Regions from separate parts of the Streptomyces sp. NBC_01142 genome, predicted to be linked through region 1. Evidence: riboswitches for the same ligand, from Rfam matches in the RefSeq annotation. Region 1 holds a riboswitch; each other region holds the start of a gene.

Region 1 (4,785 bases):
GCCGCTCGGTCGCCAGCGACGCGGCGTACCGCACAAGGCCGAGTCCCGGGGCGTACCGCCCGGGCTTGGTCGGGGTGGGCCAGCAGGGTCCGGTGCAGAAGTAGTCCACGCCCGGCTCTGCGACGGCCGCGTCCACCTCGGACTCGCCGTGCGTGGAGCGGCCGATCACCACGTCGTCGCCGAGGATCGCGCGGGCGGCCCGGACGGGCAGATCGCCCTGCCCCAGATGGAGCACCCCGGAGCCGATGGCGTGCGCCACGTCGGCGCGGTCGTTCACCGCGAGCAGCTTGCCGTGGCGGCGGCAGGCGTCGGCGAAGACCTGGAGATGCTCCAGCTCCTCGCCCGCCTCCATGCCCTTGTCGCGCAGCTGCACGATGTCGACCCCGGAGGCGAGCACGGCGTCGAGGAACCCGGGGAGATCTCCCTGTCGCCTGCGGGCATCCGTGCACAGATAGAGCCGGGCGTCGGACAGCAGCGCACGAGCCGTGGACATGGGTGATTCCCCCCGTGGGATCGGCGGTGTACGGGCAGGAGCAACCGGCCCCTGCCCGTACAGCGCGTGTGGTGGTGTCTTCAGGACGTCAGACGGCGAGCGCCTGGGCCCGGCGCTTCACCTCCGTGCCGCGATTCTCGCTGAGCGCCTGCGCGGGCGTGCCCGGCAGGGTGGGGTCGGGAGTGAAGAGCCACTCGAGCATCTCTTCGTCGGAGAAGCCGTCGTCCTTCAGGAGTGTCAGGGTCCCGGCGAGACCCTTGACCACCTTGTCGCCGTCGATGAAGGCGGCAGGCACCTGAAGCGCCCGGTTCTCACCACGGCGTACGGCGATCAGCTGGCCTTCCTTGACCAGCTGCCGTACGCGTGTCACCTCGACATCGAGCATTTCCGCGATGTCGGGAAGGTGGAGCCAGGCGGGGACGAGAGCATCGATCTTTGCGTCAATCTCGGTCACAGGACAAGCCTGCCATCCCGGACTGACAGTGGGTAGCCAGACCCTAGAGAGCTGCCGCCTTCAGAGGGACGGAAGGATCGGCCGAGCGCTCCGGATCCAGCCGCGCGCCGGCCAGGATGAGTTTGCGCCCTTGCGCCAGATCGCGGGCCCTGCCGACGGCGAGGAGCGCCACCAGCACGCCCTCCCGCAGCCAGAGCACCGTCCAGGCGGCGCTCGCCGGATCGCCCCGCCACACCGTCGTGTCGGCGGCCGCGTGATGCCCCGCGTACTGCACGAAACGGCCGAACTGCTCGGACCAGAAGTACGGCACCGGGTCGTAGATCTGCGCCGGCTCACCGCCGGCACCCCTTCCGATGATGTTGGCGGCGACCGTGCGCGGCCCCTGGAGAGCGTTGTCCCAGTGGTGCACGAGCAGCCGCTCGCCGTAGCGGCCGGACGGGAAGGAGGCGCAGTCCCCGACGGCGTACACATCGGGCAGCGAGGTGCGCAGATACTCGTCCGCGGTGATGGCGCCCTCCGGACCGAGTGCGATGCCGGATCCGGCGAGCCAGGCGGTGGCGGGCCGCGCGCCGATGCCGACGACCACTGCGCCGGCCGGGAGGTGCCGTCCGTCCGCCAGGATCACCTCGCCCGGCTCGACGTCGGCCACGCGCGCGTGGGTGAGCAGCTCGGTGCCGTACTCCGCGTACCAGTCGGTCATCGGGGCGGCGACCTCGGCGGGCAGGGCCGCCGCCAGCGGGCGCTCCGCGGCCTCGACGACGGTGACCGTGCAGCCCGCGGCGCGGGCGGCGGTCGCGAACTCCGCGCCGATCCAGCCCGCGCCGACGACCACGATGTCGTGCTGTTCGGCGAGGACGGGGCGCAGCCGTGCCGCGTCGTCGAGGGTACGCAGCAGATGGACGCCGGGGACGCCCTCGGTACCCGGCAGGGTGATCGGCTCGGCGCCGGTGGCGATGACCAGGACGTCGTAGGGAACCGGCCCGGCGCCGGTGTCCAGTTCGTGCGCGTCGGAGCGTACGCCGGTCACCTCGCAGCCCAGCCGCAGGTCGACCTCGATCGCCTCGAAGTCGACGTCGAAGGCCGAACCCTCCGCCTCCCCCAGCAGGATGGCCTTGGAGAGTGGGGGCCTGTCGTAGGGCTGGTGGGGCTCCGCGCCGATCAGGGTGACCGGGCCGGTGAAGCCCTGCTCGCGCAGGGCCACCGCGGTCTGCACACCGGCCATTCCCGCGCCGGCCACGACGACCCGCCGGTGCCGCCGGTGCTGCTCTGTCTGCTGCTGCCGCTCGTTCACCTGATCATCTTAAGCAGCTGACGAATCGTCAGGAAGGGAGTTGCTCGACGACGCTCGTCCCGCTGCCCTCCTGGGACTCCCATTCCCAGGTCTCCTCGAGGCGCACTCGCCCGTCCTCGAGCTCGACCACGATGGAGACGCAGTGCCCGCAGGACGTCCCGCCGTCCGTCTTCAACTGCACATAACGGAAGTCCAGCCGGTCGCCTTCCCGGGTCCCGACAAGATGGCCGCGGATCACATCACCCCCCTCGTACTCGGCCCAGATCCGGCCTTCCCGCTCGTGGTACGTGAACCGGGTCCGGGTTCCCACCTGGCCCGGAGCCTGGTCGGCGACCGGCGAGAGTACGAGTCCGTCGAGCGACGTCACCACTGGGGCTGCTCCCTTACTGCGCGTTGGGGCCTGGGGTTAGGGTGGCCACCGTAAGACACTCGCGGGAGCCCGGACGCACCGGGCTGAGAGGGAGGCTGGACGGCCTCCGACCGTACGAACCTGATCCGGGTCATGCCGGCGAAGGGAGGGGCTGGACGCCCATGTCGCGTACATCGGATGTCCTCGTTGTCGGGGGCGGAATCATCGGCCTGGTCACGGCCTGGCGGGCGGCGCAGCGTGGACTGCGCGTCGCCGTCGTCGATCCGGAGCCGGGCGGCGGGGCCGCACAGGTCGCGGCCGGCATGCTCGCCGCCGTCACCGAACTCCACTACGGCGAGCAGACGCTGCTCGCTCTCAATCTGGAATCCGCACGGCGCTATCCCGCCTTCGTCGCGGAGCTGGAGGAGGCGAGCGGGCAGTCCGTCGGCCACCGCGCCTGCGGAACGCTCGCCGTCGCGCTCGACGCCGACGACCGCGCGCACCTTCGGGAACTGCACGCCCTGCAGCGCCGGTCCGGACTGCAGTCGGAGTGGCTGTCCGGGCGCGAATGCCGCCGCCTGGAGCCGATGCTCGCCCCCGGTGTACGCGGTGGCCTGCGGGTGGACGGCGACCACCAGGTCGATCCACGGCGGCTGGCCGCGGCCCTGCTGACGGCCTGCGAGCGGGCGGGGGTGATCTTCCACCGCGGCTGGGCGGAGCGGCTCTCGGTGGTACGGGACCGGGCAGCCGGGGCCGTACTGGCGGGGGGACCCTCCCGGGCCGGCGGCTCCGGGGGAGGAACGGAACTCGCCGCGGACCAGGTGGTACTGGCGGCCGGTTCGCTGAGCGGCAGGCTCGGTGGCGTACCGAAGGACGTCCTGCCACCGGTGCGGCCGGTGAAGGGCCAGGTACTGCGCCTCACGGTGCCGCGTCCGTACGCGCCCTTCCTCTCGCGCACCGTCCGGGCCGTGGTGCGCGGCAGCCATGTCTATCTGGTGCCGCGCGAGAACGGCGAGCTGGTCGTGGGCGCGACCAGCGAGGAGCTCGGCTGGGACACCACGGTCACCGCGGGCGGGGTGTACGAGCTGCTGCGCGACGCGCACGAGCTGGTGCCGGGCCTCACCGAGCTGCCGCTCACCGAGACCCGCGCCGGACTGCGCCCCGCCTCCCCCGACAATGCCCCGCTGCTGGGCCCGACCGCCCTGCCCGGCCTGCATCTGGCCACCGGGCACCACCGCAACGGGGTGCTTCTGACTCCCGTCACCGGCGATGTGATGTCCGAGGTGCTGGTCACCGGCGAACTGCCCGACGAGGCCCGCGCGTTCACCCCTCGCCGCTTCTCCCCCGTACCTCAGGAGCAGCCCGCATGAACGTCCTGAACGTCTCCGTCAACGGCGAGGCGCGCGAGCTTGCCGTCGGAACCACCCTGGACGCCCTGGTCGCCGGTCTCAGCGCCGCCCCGTCCGGAGTCGCCGCCGCGCTCAACGAGACGGTCGTCCCGCGCAGCCAGTGGGCCGGCACACATCTGGGCGACGGCGACCGCGTCGAAGTCCTCACCGCAGTGCAGGGAGGCTGATCAGCCGTGGCCGACGACCGTCTCACCATCGGCGACACCGCCTTCAACTCCCGGCTGATCATGGGTACGGGAGGGGCGCCCAGCCTCGACGTACTCGAACGCTCCCTCGTCGCGAGCGGCACCGAGCTCACCACCGTCGCGATGCGCCGCCTCGACCCGACCGTGCAGGGCTCCGTCCTGTCCGTCCTGCAGAAGCTGGGCATCCGTGTCCTGCCCAACACGGCGGGCTGTTTCACCGCGGGAGAGGCCGTGCTGACCGCCCGGCTCGCCCGCGAGGCACTCGGCACCGAGTGGATCAAGCTCGAGGTCGTCGCGGACGAGCGCACGCTGCTGCCCGATCCGGTCGAGCTGCTGGACGCGGCCGAGATCCTGGTCGACGACGGCTTCACGGTCCTGCCGTACACCAACGACGACCCGGTGCTCGCCCGCAAGCTCGAGGATGCGGGCTGCGCGGCGATCATGCCGCTGGGCTCGCCCATCGGGTCCGGCCTGGGCATCCGCAACCCGCACAACTTCCAGCTGATCGTCGAGCACGCGCGCGTGCCGGTCATTCTGGACGCGGGCGCGGGCACGGCCTCGGACGCGGCGCTCGCGATGGAGCTCGGCTGCGCGGCGGTGATGC
Region 2 (4,785 bases), 2.1 Mb from region 1:
TCCCGCCAACCGGCCATGTCCGAAGGGAGCGTGATCTCGTCGTCCAGGACCTGGACATGTATCGCCTCGGAAACGACGGGCGACTCGCCGTCCCCCTCCACTATCAGGGCGGAGGTGTGGAGCGGTCCCAGCGAGAACGTGGACCACACGCGGTGGGACTCCTCACGGGACCGAAGGCTCCGAACCGCTCGTTTCGAACGCTTGCGCAACGTGAACCAGGCGTCCTGCAAGGGCTGTTGGAACAGCGTTGCGAACAGCATGCCGAACAGTGCGCCGACCACTCCGTTGGCCACATCGATTCCGCCCACGTCACGCAGGCTAGTCAGATTTGATCAAGCTTCGGGTGGCCGTGGCTCTACCGTTACCTCGAAACTCTCGGCCCTTCGGAGCCACCGCCATGCTGGGGCGGACGCCACGGCGTACCGATCAGCGGCTCCATCCGGGGACGAATGCCCGCTGGTGGCACAAGGCCGTGGCTACCGCGGAGGCTACGGCCGTGGTCACCGCAATGACGGTGGCGGCCGGCACGGTGCCCCTGAGCCGGACACACCGGCCCGAACGGCGGTGCGCCCGCCCGGCTGCCCGGGGCACCGCCGTGCGTCACGTCAGTCCGCAAGCGGCAGGTACACACGGTTGCCGCTGGCCGCGAACTCCTTCGACTTCTCCGCCATGCCCGCCTCGGCCTCCTCCAGGGAAGCCGTATCGGCCATGTCACCACCGTGCTGGCGCCGGATGTCCTGGGAGATCTTCATCGAGCAGAACTTCGGACCGCACATCGAGCAGAAGTGCGCGGTCTTCGCCGGCTCGGCCGGGAGCGTCTCGTCGTGGAACTCCCGTGCCGTGTCCGGGTCGAGGGCCAGATTGAACTGGTCCTCCCACCGGAACTCGAAGCGCGCGTCCGACAGTGCGTCGTCCCACTCCTGCGCGCCGGGGTGGCCCTTGGCCAGGTCCGCCGCATGGGCCGCGATCTTGTAGGTGATGACGCCGGTCTTCACGTCGTCGCGGTTGGGCAGGCCCAAGTGCTCCTTGGGCGTGACGTAGCAGAGCATCGCGGTGCCCCACCATGCGATCATCGCCGCCCCGATGCCGGAGGTGATGTGGTCATACGCCGGGGCCACGTCCGTGGTGAGCGGGCCGAGCGTATAGAAGGGGGCCTCCTCGCAGATCTCCTGCTGGAGGTCGATGTTCTCCTTGATCTTGTGCATCGGGACGTGACCGGGTCCTTCGATCATCGTCTGCACATGGAAACGCTTGGCGATCGTGTTGAGTTCCCCGAGCGTGCGCAACTCCGCGAACTGCGCCTCGTCGTTGGCGTCCGCGATCGAGCCGGGGCGCAGGCCGTCGCCGAGTGAGTACGTCACGTCGTACGAGGCGAGGATCTCGCAGAGCTCCTCGAAGTTCTCGTACAGGAACGACTCCTTGTGGTGCGCCAGACACCAGGCCGCCATGATCGAACCACCGCGGGAGACGATGCCGGTCTTGCGGCGCGCGGTCAGCGGAACGTACCGCAGCAGCACGCCCGCATGGACCGTCATGTAGTCGACGCCCTGCTCGGCCTGCTCGATGACGGTGTCCTTGTAGACCTCCCAGGTAAGCTCCTCGGCCTTTCCGTCGACCTTCTCGAGCGCCTGGTAGAGCGGCACGGTGCCGATGGGAACGGGGGAGTTGCGCAGCACCCACTCACGGGTGGTGTGGATATTGCGGCCGGTGGACAGGTCCATGACCGTGTCCGCGCCCCACTTGGTGGCCCAGGTCATCTTGTCGACCTCCTCCTCGATGGAGGAGGTGACCGCGGAGTTGCCGATGTTGGCATTGACCTTCACCAGGAAACGCTTGCCGATGATCATCGGCTCGATCTCGGGGTGATTGACGTTGGCGGGCAGGACGGCCCGGCCCGCGGCGATCTCCTCGCGTACGACCTCGGGGGAGACGTTCTCGCGGATCGCGACGTACTCCATCTCCGGCGTGATCTCGCCCCGGCGCGCGTACGCGAGCTGCGTCACCGCCTGACCCGCTCGGCCCCGGCGCGGCTGGCGCGGCCGGCCGGGGAAGACCGCGTCGAGATTGCGCAGTCCGCCGCGCGGCGAGGTGTGCTTGATCCCGTCGTCCTCGGGGCGGACCGGGCGGCCCGCGTACTCCTCGGTGTCACCGCGGCCGATGATCCAGTTCTCCCGCAGCGGCGCCAGGCCGCGGCGTACATCGGTCTCGATGGTGGGGTCGGTGTACGGTCCGGACGTGTCGTACAGCGTCACGTCCTTGCCGTTGGTGAGGTGCACCTGGCGGACCGGCACCCTGAGATCGGGGCGCGAGCCCTCGAGGTACCCCTTGTGCCAGCCCGGCGTGCGCCCGGCCTGGTCGGCGGTGCCGTCCTGGCTGGCGGCAGGCGTGCGTGCATCCTGAATGGTCATGAGACCTACTCCCTACGCCGGCATTACCCGGTAACAGGTTCGGCGGTCGACGCAGCGGCTTCCGTATCCGAAGTACTGGCGTGTGGCCAGACGGCTCGTACGGAGGTCAGCGCCCTCTCAGCCCGGTGCTCCGAGCTCCCGCGTGTGCAAAGGTGCCACCACGCTAGCGTCATTTCTGGCGCGCTGAACAGTGGGCCCCCCGCATTCTTGCGATGATCGGTCGGTGACCTCCACCCCGACCACCTCGCCACAGACGCCCGAACCGCACGGCCACTCGCACAGCCATGGACCTGCCGCGCCCGTCTCCCGCCACCTCCGCAAAGTCATCGCCGCGGTGCTGATCCCCTTCGCCACGGCGGTCCTCGTCGGTCTCGCCGTGCTCTGGCCGGGAGGCGCGCCCGCCCACGAGCGCAGTGGTGTCGGCTTCGACCGGCAGACCGAGCAGGGCACGGTGACGCAGGTCGAGAAGGTCAACTGCAAGGACGTGAACGCCGCACAGGTTCCGCCGACCGGTGACACCTCCACGCCCGAGGGGCGCGAGGCGGTCAATGCCCAGCAGGGCAGCTGCGAGAGAGCGACGATCAAGGTCACCAGCGGCAAGGACAAGGGCCGTACCTTCACCGAGATCGTCCAGCCGGACGCGCCGCGGCAACTGAACGAGGGCCAGGGAGTGGTGGTGGCGTACGCCCCCGATGCTCCCCGCGATCTCCAGTACTCCGTGACCGATGTGAACCGCGAGTTCCCCATGGCCCTGCTGGCCGGGCTCTTTGCGCTTGTGGTGGTACTGGTGGGGCGGATGCGCGGCGTGATGGCGCTGATCGCGCTCGCCCTCTCGTTCGCCGTACTGACCCTGTTCATCCTCCCCGCGATCCTGCAGGGCTCCAATCCGCTGGTCGTCGCGGTGGTCGGGGCGAGCGCCATCATGCTGATGTCGCTCTACATGTGCCACGGACTGACCGCCCGGACCTCGGTCGCGGTCCTCGGTACGCTGATCTCGCTGCTGCTGATCGGGCTGCTCGGCTCGCTCTTCATCGGCTGGGCGAGCCTGACCGGCAACACCGATGACAACACCGGCCTGATCCACGGCCTGTTTCCGAACATCGACATGAGCGGTCTGCTGCTGGCCGGCGTCATCATCGGCTCGCTCGGCGTACTGGACGATGTGACGGTGACCCAGACGTCGGCGGTGTGGGAGCTGCGCCAGGCGGATCCGACCATGGGGCCGAAGGCCCTGTACCGGGCCGGCCTCCGGATCGGCCGGGATCACATCGCGTCCGTCGTCAACACCCTCGTACTCGCCTACGCGGGCGCGGCGTTGCCGCTGCTGCTGCTCTTCTCGATCGCGCAGAGCAGCGTGGGCACGGTGGCCACCAGCGAGCTGGTGGCGGTGGAGATCGTGCGGACCCTGGTGGGGTCGATCGGTCTGGTCGCTTCGGTGCCGGTGACCACCGCGCTCGCGGCGCTGGTGGTTTCCGCCGACCGGCCGGGCTCGGCGGGATCCTCAGAAGCAGGAGCAGACAGCGCTCCGAGCGGATCGCCGGTACGGAGCGGCAAGGGCCGACGGCGCAAGAAGTAGGCCGTGAGCAGGGACAGTGGGCGGCGGGCAGCAGTCCGCGGACGGGCGGCCGTAAGCGATAGGCGGCGGGGAGCAGTCCGCGGACGGGCGCGGGCGCACGGCAGGAGGCGTCAGGTCGCGGCAGCCGTACGAGCCCGTCAGCCGGCGGTCTCCTCCGCCAGGATGCGGCCGAGCGCCGCCTCCAAGTTCTCCTCGAAGTCACCGAGCGTCCGCTCCTGCCCCAGCGGCACCAGCTTGTCCGTGCGGTCGAGGAAGGCCACCAACGGCGCCGCGCTCGCCCGGAACACCGCCCGCTCGCAGCCGACCTGGAGCCGGATCCTGACGTCGGACAGCCCCTCGGGCCCGACCGGCGCGATGCACACATCGCCGTCCCCGCTCCGCGCGTTGATGCCGTCCAGCAGCAGCTCCCTGCCGAAAGCCCAGGTCACAGGGGCATCTCCGGGCAGGTGAAAGGTCATCCGCACCGCATACGGATCCCCCGTCTCGTACCCGAGCTCCACCGGGATCCGGAAGGAGAGTTCCTCGGAGACAAGAAAACTCATCAGGACCTCGGCCTGGACAGACTCGCGCATCATGTACTCCGCAGCAGATGAAGCAGTGAAATGAAACCGTGACGAAAACGGCCAAGAATGATCCCCCTTGGCCCTCTTGACGCAATCGTGCTGTAAGCGCTAGTTGATCACAAGGAGTAATTTTTCAGATACTGATAGAGAGGGTAAGCGATCCCAACAACCCGCCAATTCCACTGCGTAGCTCCTCGATCGCAGGGAGCAGCCGTTCTTCCTGGTGAAGAGGGAGAGA
Region 3 (4,785 bases), on a different contig from region 1:
CGGCTCCCTCTTTCCAGCCGTCGTCGTAGCTCTTGGTGCGGGGTGCGATTCCCTGCGGCTGCGTGGCCTGGCAGTTCGCCTTGACCGCCTTGTGGCCGGCGGTGAAGCCCGCCGCGCGCTCCTCGTCCTTCTGTGCCTGCGGGCCCTTCGCCTTGGCGCACTTGACGGTGTCCTCACCGTCGTCCACCACGATGTGGTACTGGGCGTCCTTTGCGCCGGGCACGACGAAAGCGCCGTCGGCGTCCACGGTGAGGTTTGTTCCGGCGTGCGACGGTCCCAGGAACGACACCTTCGCTCCCTCCGGGAATCCCTCGCCCATGAGCGAGAAGGCGGCTGGGCCCGGGGCGTCGGTGCTCCGCACCACCGCGCAACCCGGTGTCGGGAGGACGGTGGCGCTCTCGGGAGCCCTTTGGCTCATCCCTTGTGCACCGGCGGCCGAGGCGAGTGCGAACGACACGGCGAGCGGTGGTGTCAGGAGAGCGAGGCAACGTCTGCGGTTCATAGGTCCACCCTCGGATGGGCGGGCTGACCTTACAGCCCTGGTCCCGCCACTATTGCGCGAGGCCCATGACCGCGGCGTGACGCCGACGTGACGAGGGACCCGGGGAACGGGCGGGCGGCCGCCGCCCGGCCGTCCGGATCCCGCGCCTCCGACGCGGTATGCCCTGGTGGGGCGGCGGGGCAGACTCATCTCGGAAGGACGGCCGGCCGGGCCGACCGCGCGGTGCACGACAACGGTGCAGTGCGCGTGACTTCGTGCTGCGACGGGTCCCGGTTCACAGCACTCCAAGGTCAGTGTCCGGTCGGCAGTAGGGGCACGCCGTAATGCCGTCCTCTGTGATCGCGCGAAGTGCCTGCTCACGGGTCAGCGGCCGGGTGGCATTGCCGGCCATCCCGCAGTCGCTGGTGTGGACGGCGTCGGGGGTCGGCCGCCCGCCTGCTCGCTGCATGGAAAGCCTCCACTCCGGCACGCGTGGGGGCAGCGTGCGGGCTGCGCGTGCGGCCGCCGCTTCCTGCTTCTCCAGCTCGGCGATGGTCTCGTCCGTGCGGCGCAGCTGCCAGGCCAGCCACTGGCGGACGCTGCGCAGGCGCTCCAGGCGAGGCACTTGTTCGGACACGTGTTCGAGTCTAGGTCCTGGTGGGGCCGCTGCACGACAGAGCCCGTCCTGGGGCGGGGGAGGGCTCTGTCACGTGCGTCGGCTCCTGAGGGTGTGGCGGTACAGCCCTGCTTTCCCTCCCGCTGTCGCTGTGGCCAGCCGGAATTGCTCTGAGGCTGGGTCGTCCGAGGATGCCCAACAGCCACCGGCAACGACCGGCAACGCCTGCCCCGGGTCTCGGCGATTGCAGGTCACGACACTCCATCTGCGACACTCGAGGCACCATGCCCAAGCCCGGAGAACTCACTTTCGTCGCGCCCCGCGGAGCCAAGAAGCCACCGCGGCACCTTGCCGACCTCACGCCCGCCGAGCGCAAGGACGCCGTCGCCGCGATCGGCGAGAAGCCGTTCCGCGCCAAGCAGCTCTCGCAGCACTACTTCGCGCGATACGCCCACGACCCGGCCCAGTGGACCGACATCCCTGCGGCTGCGCGCGAGAAGCTCGCCTCCGAGCTGCTCCCCGATCTGATGTCCGTCGTACGGCACATCTCGTGCGACGACGACACGACCCGCAAGACGCTCTGGCGGCTGCACGACGGCACGCTCGTCGAGTCCGTGCTGATGCGCTACCCGGACCGGGTGACGATGTGCATCTCGTCGCAGGCCGGCTGCGGGATGAACTGCCCCTTCTGCGCGACGGGCCAGGCCGGTCTCGACCGCAATCTGTCGACCGCGGAGATCGTGCACCAGATCGTCGACGGCATGCGCGCCCTGCGCGACGGCGAGGTGCCCGGCGGTCCGGCGCGGCTGTCGAACATCGTCTTCATGGGGATGGGGGAGCCGCTCGCCAACTACAAGCGGGTCGTCGGCTCCATCCGGCGGCTGACCGACCCCGAGCCGGACGGGCTCGGGCTCTCGCAGCGCGGGATCACCGTCTCCACCGTCGGTCTGGTGCCCGCGATGCTGCGCTTCGCCGACGAGGGCTTCAAGTGCCGGCTGGCCGTCTCGCTGCACGCGCCGGACGACGAGCTGCGCGACACCCTGGTTCCGGTGAACACCCGGTGGAAGGTCCGCGAGGTGCTGGACGCCGCGTGGGAGTACGCGGAGAAGTCCGGCCGCCGGATCTCCATCGAGTACGCCCTGATCCGCGACATCAACGACCAGGCGTGGCGGGGTGATCTGCTGGGCCGGCTGCTCAAGGGCAAGCGGGTCCATGTCAATCTCATCCCGCTGAACCCGACGCCGGGATCGAAGTGGACCGCCTCCCGTCCCGAGGACGAGAAGGCGTTCGTGGATGCCATCGCGGCGCACGGGGTGCCCGTGACGGTTCGCGATACCCGTGGCCAGGAGATCGACGGAGCGTGCGGACAGCTGGCCGCTTCGGAGCGTTAGGTTCCGTGTAACCTGACGGGAAACATCTGCATATTCCGACAGGGGAGCGCCACAGCGCTGAGAGTGCGACACCGTCAGGTCGCAGACCCTCTGAACCTTGCCCAGGTCATTCTGGGTAGGAAGTTCGGTCATTACTCACAAGCTGTTGCGCCCTGCCCGGATCCTGCTCAGGACCGGGCAGGGCCGCGTCTCTTCCTGGTCATCTCCAGGAGGAATCCGATGAGCACCACCAAGAAGATCACGGTCACCGCGCTGGCCGCTGCGCTGGGTGTCTCCACGCTCGCCGCCTGTGGCGGGGAGGCAAAGGACTCCGCGGACGGCGGTGCCACGTCCAAGACCGTGACGCTGGTCAGCCATGAATCGTTCGCCGCCTCGGCCTCCGTGCTGAAGGAGTTCACCAAGGAGACCGGCTACACGGTCAAGGTGCTCAAGAGCGGGGACGCAGGCGCGGCCCTCAACAAGGAGATCCTCACCAAGGGCTCCCCCCAGGGCGATGTCTTCTTCGGCGTCGACAACACCCTGCTCTCGCGTGCGCTCGACAACGGCCTGTTCACGCCGTACGAGGCCAAGGGCCTGGCCCAGGTCACCGACGAGGTCCAGCTCGACAAGGACCAGCACCGCGTCACGCCCGTCGACACCGGCGACATCTGCGTCAACTACGACAAGAAGTACTTCGCCGACAAGAAGCTCGCTCCGCCGCAGACCTTCGACGATCTGGCCGACCCCGCCTACAAGGACCTGCTGGTCGTCGAGAATGCCGCGACCTCCTCGCCCGGCCTCGGATTCCTGCTCGGCTCCGTCGGCAAGTACGGCGACGACGGCTGGCAGGACTACTGGAAGAAGCTGAAGGACAACGGCGTCAAGGTCGTGGACGGCTGGGACCAGGCTTACAACGAGGAGTTCTCCGGCTCCGCGGGCGGCAAGAAGGCCAAGGCCGACCGCCCGCTGGTCGTCTCCTACGCCTCCAGCCCGCCGGTCGAGGTGCTCTTCGCCGAGCCGCAGCCGGCCGAGGCACCGACCGGTGTCGCGACCGGCACCTGCTTCCGTCAGACCGAGTTCGCGGGTCTGCTCAAGGGCGCGAAGAACGAGGCGGGCGGCAAGGCCCTGCTGGACTTCCTGGTCTCCAAGAAGTTCCAGGAGGACATGCCGCTGAAGATGTTCGTCAACCCGGTGGTCAAGGACGCCAAGCTGCCCGAGGTGTTCACCAAGCACGGCGTCGTGGTCGACAAGCCGGAGACCGTGTCCCCCGAGGAGATCGCCGAGAACCGTGAGCAGTGGGTCCAGTCGTGGTCCTCGCTCGTACTGAAGTAAGGAAGTCGCTGCGCGGGAATGCGGCGCGGCTCGGACTGATGGCCGGGCCCGTCGTGTTCTTCGCGGTCTTCTTCGCCTACCCCGTGGCCGCGATCGTCGGCCGGGGTCTCCAGATCGACGGGGTATGGCAGTTCGGCCGGATCGGCGAGGTCCTCGGCCGCTCCGACATTCTGCGCGTCCTGTGGTTCACCACCTGGCAGGCGCTCGCCTCCACCGCGCTCACCCTGCTGATCGCCCTGCCCGGCGCGTACGTCTTCGCCCGCCTCGACTTTCCCGGCAAGCAGCTGCTGCGGGCCGTGGTCACTGTTCCGTTCGTGCTGCCGACCGTTGTCGTCGGGACGGCGTTCCTGGCGCTGCTGGGGCGCGGCGGGCTCCTCGACGAAATGTGGGGTCTGCGGCTGGACACGACGGTGTGGTCGATCCTGCTCGCGCATGTCTTCTTCAACTACGCCGTGGTCGTACGGACCGTGGGCGGTCTGTGGTCGCAACTCGATCCGCGCCAGGAGGAGGCCGCCCGGGTGCTCGGTGCCGGACGGTTCGCGGCGTGGCGGCGCGTGACTCTGCCGGCGCTCGGGCCCGCCGTGGCCGCGGCCGCCCTCATGGTCTTCCTCTTCACCTTCACCTCCTTCGGTGTCGTACAGATCCTCGGCGGACCGACCTTCGCCACCCTCGAAGTGGAGATCTACCGGCAGACCGCCCAGCTGCTCGACCTGCCGACGGCGGCCGTGCTGACGCTGGTGCAGTTCGCCGCGGTGGGCGGCATCCTCGCCGTACACGCCTGGACCGTACGGCGTCGGGAGACGGCGCTGAAGCTGGTGGACCCGGCGCAGACCGCGCGGCGGCCGCGCGGCGCAGGGCAGTGGGCGCTGCTCGGCGGGGTCCTCGTCACCATCGGGCTGCTGATTCTGGCGCCGCTCTGGGTGCTCGTGGAGCGCTCCTTCGACGGGGCGGCCGGCTACGGTTTCGGCTACTACCGGGTGCTGTTC

What was found. A riboswitch is a leader RNA that binds a small molecule or an ion and turns the genes downstream of it on or off. The one in region 1 is predicted to bind thiamine pyrophosphate.
Region 2: another riboswitch for thiamine pyrophosphate. It lies ahead of thiC (phosphomethylpyrimidine synthase ThiC); the one in region 1 lies ahead of thiO (glycine oxidase ThiO).
Region 3: another riboswitch for thiamine pyrophosphate. It lies ahead of OG883_RS07180 (thiamine ABC transporter substrate binding subunit); the one in region 1 lies ahead of thiO (glycine oxidase ThiO).

Annotation. Positions count from the first base shown of each region.
Region 1 is NZ_JAPEOR010000002.1:987,237-992,021, forward strand. Features, by position in the region: gene thiE (thiamine phosphate synthase) at 1-493, opposite strand, end outside; gene OG883_RS21910 (Rv2175c family DNA-binding protein) at 582-947, opposite strand; gene OG883_RS21915 (NAD(P)/FAD-dependent oxidoreductase) at 991-2,169, opposite strand; gene OG883_RS21920 (hypothetical protein) at 2,267-2,608, opposite strand; TPP riboswitch at 2,660-2,772, shown strand; gene thiO (glycine oxidase ThiO) at 2,770-3,957, shown strand; gene thiS (sulfur carrier protein ThiS) at 3,954-4,163, shown strand; gene OG883_RS21935 (thiazole synthase) at 4,170-4,785, shown strand, end outside.
Region 2 is NZ_JAPEOR010000002.1:3,064,023-3,068,807, forward strand. Features, by position in the region: gene OG883_RS31570 (hypothetical protein) at 1-308, opposite strand, end outside; gene thiC (phosphomethylpyrimidine synthase ThiC) at 606-2,408, opposite strand; TPP riboswitch at 2,401-2,560, opposite strand; gene OG883_RS31580 (YibE/F family protein) at 2,632-3,984, shown strand; gene OG883_RS31585 (SsgA family sporulation/cell division regulator) at 4,122-4,556, opposite strand; gene OG883_RS31590 (IclR family transcriptional regulator) at 4,681-4,785, opposite strand, start outside.
Region 3 is NZ_JAPEOR010000001.1:1,520,602-1,525,386, forward strand. Features, by position in the region: gene OG883_RS07165 (hypothetical protein) at 1-502, opposite strand, end outside; gene OG883_RS07170 (DUF6233 domain-containing protein) at 777-1,118, opposite strand; gene rlmN (23S rRNA (adenine(2503)-C(2))-methyltransferase RlmN) at 1,382-2,488, shown strand; TPP riboswitch at 2,519-2,628, shown strand; gene OG883_RS07180 (thiamine ABC transporter substrate binding subunit) at 2,708-3,799, shown strand; gene OG883_RS07185 (iron ABC transporter permease) at 3,838-4,785, shown strand, end outside.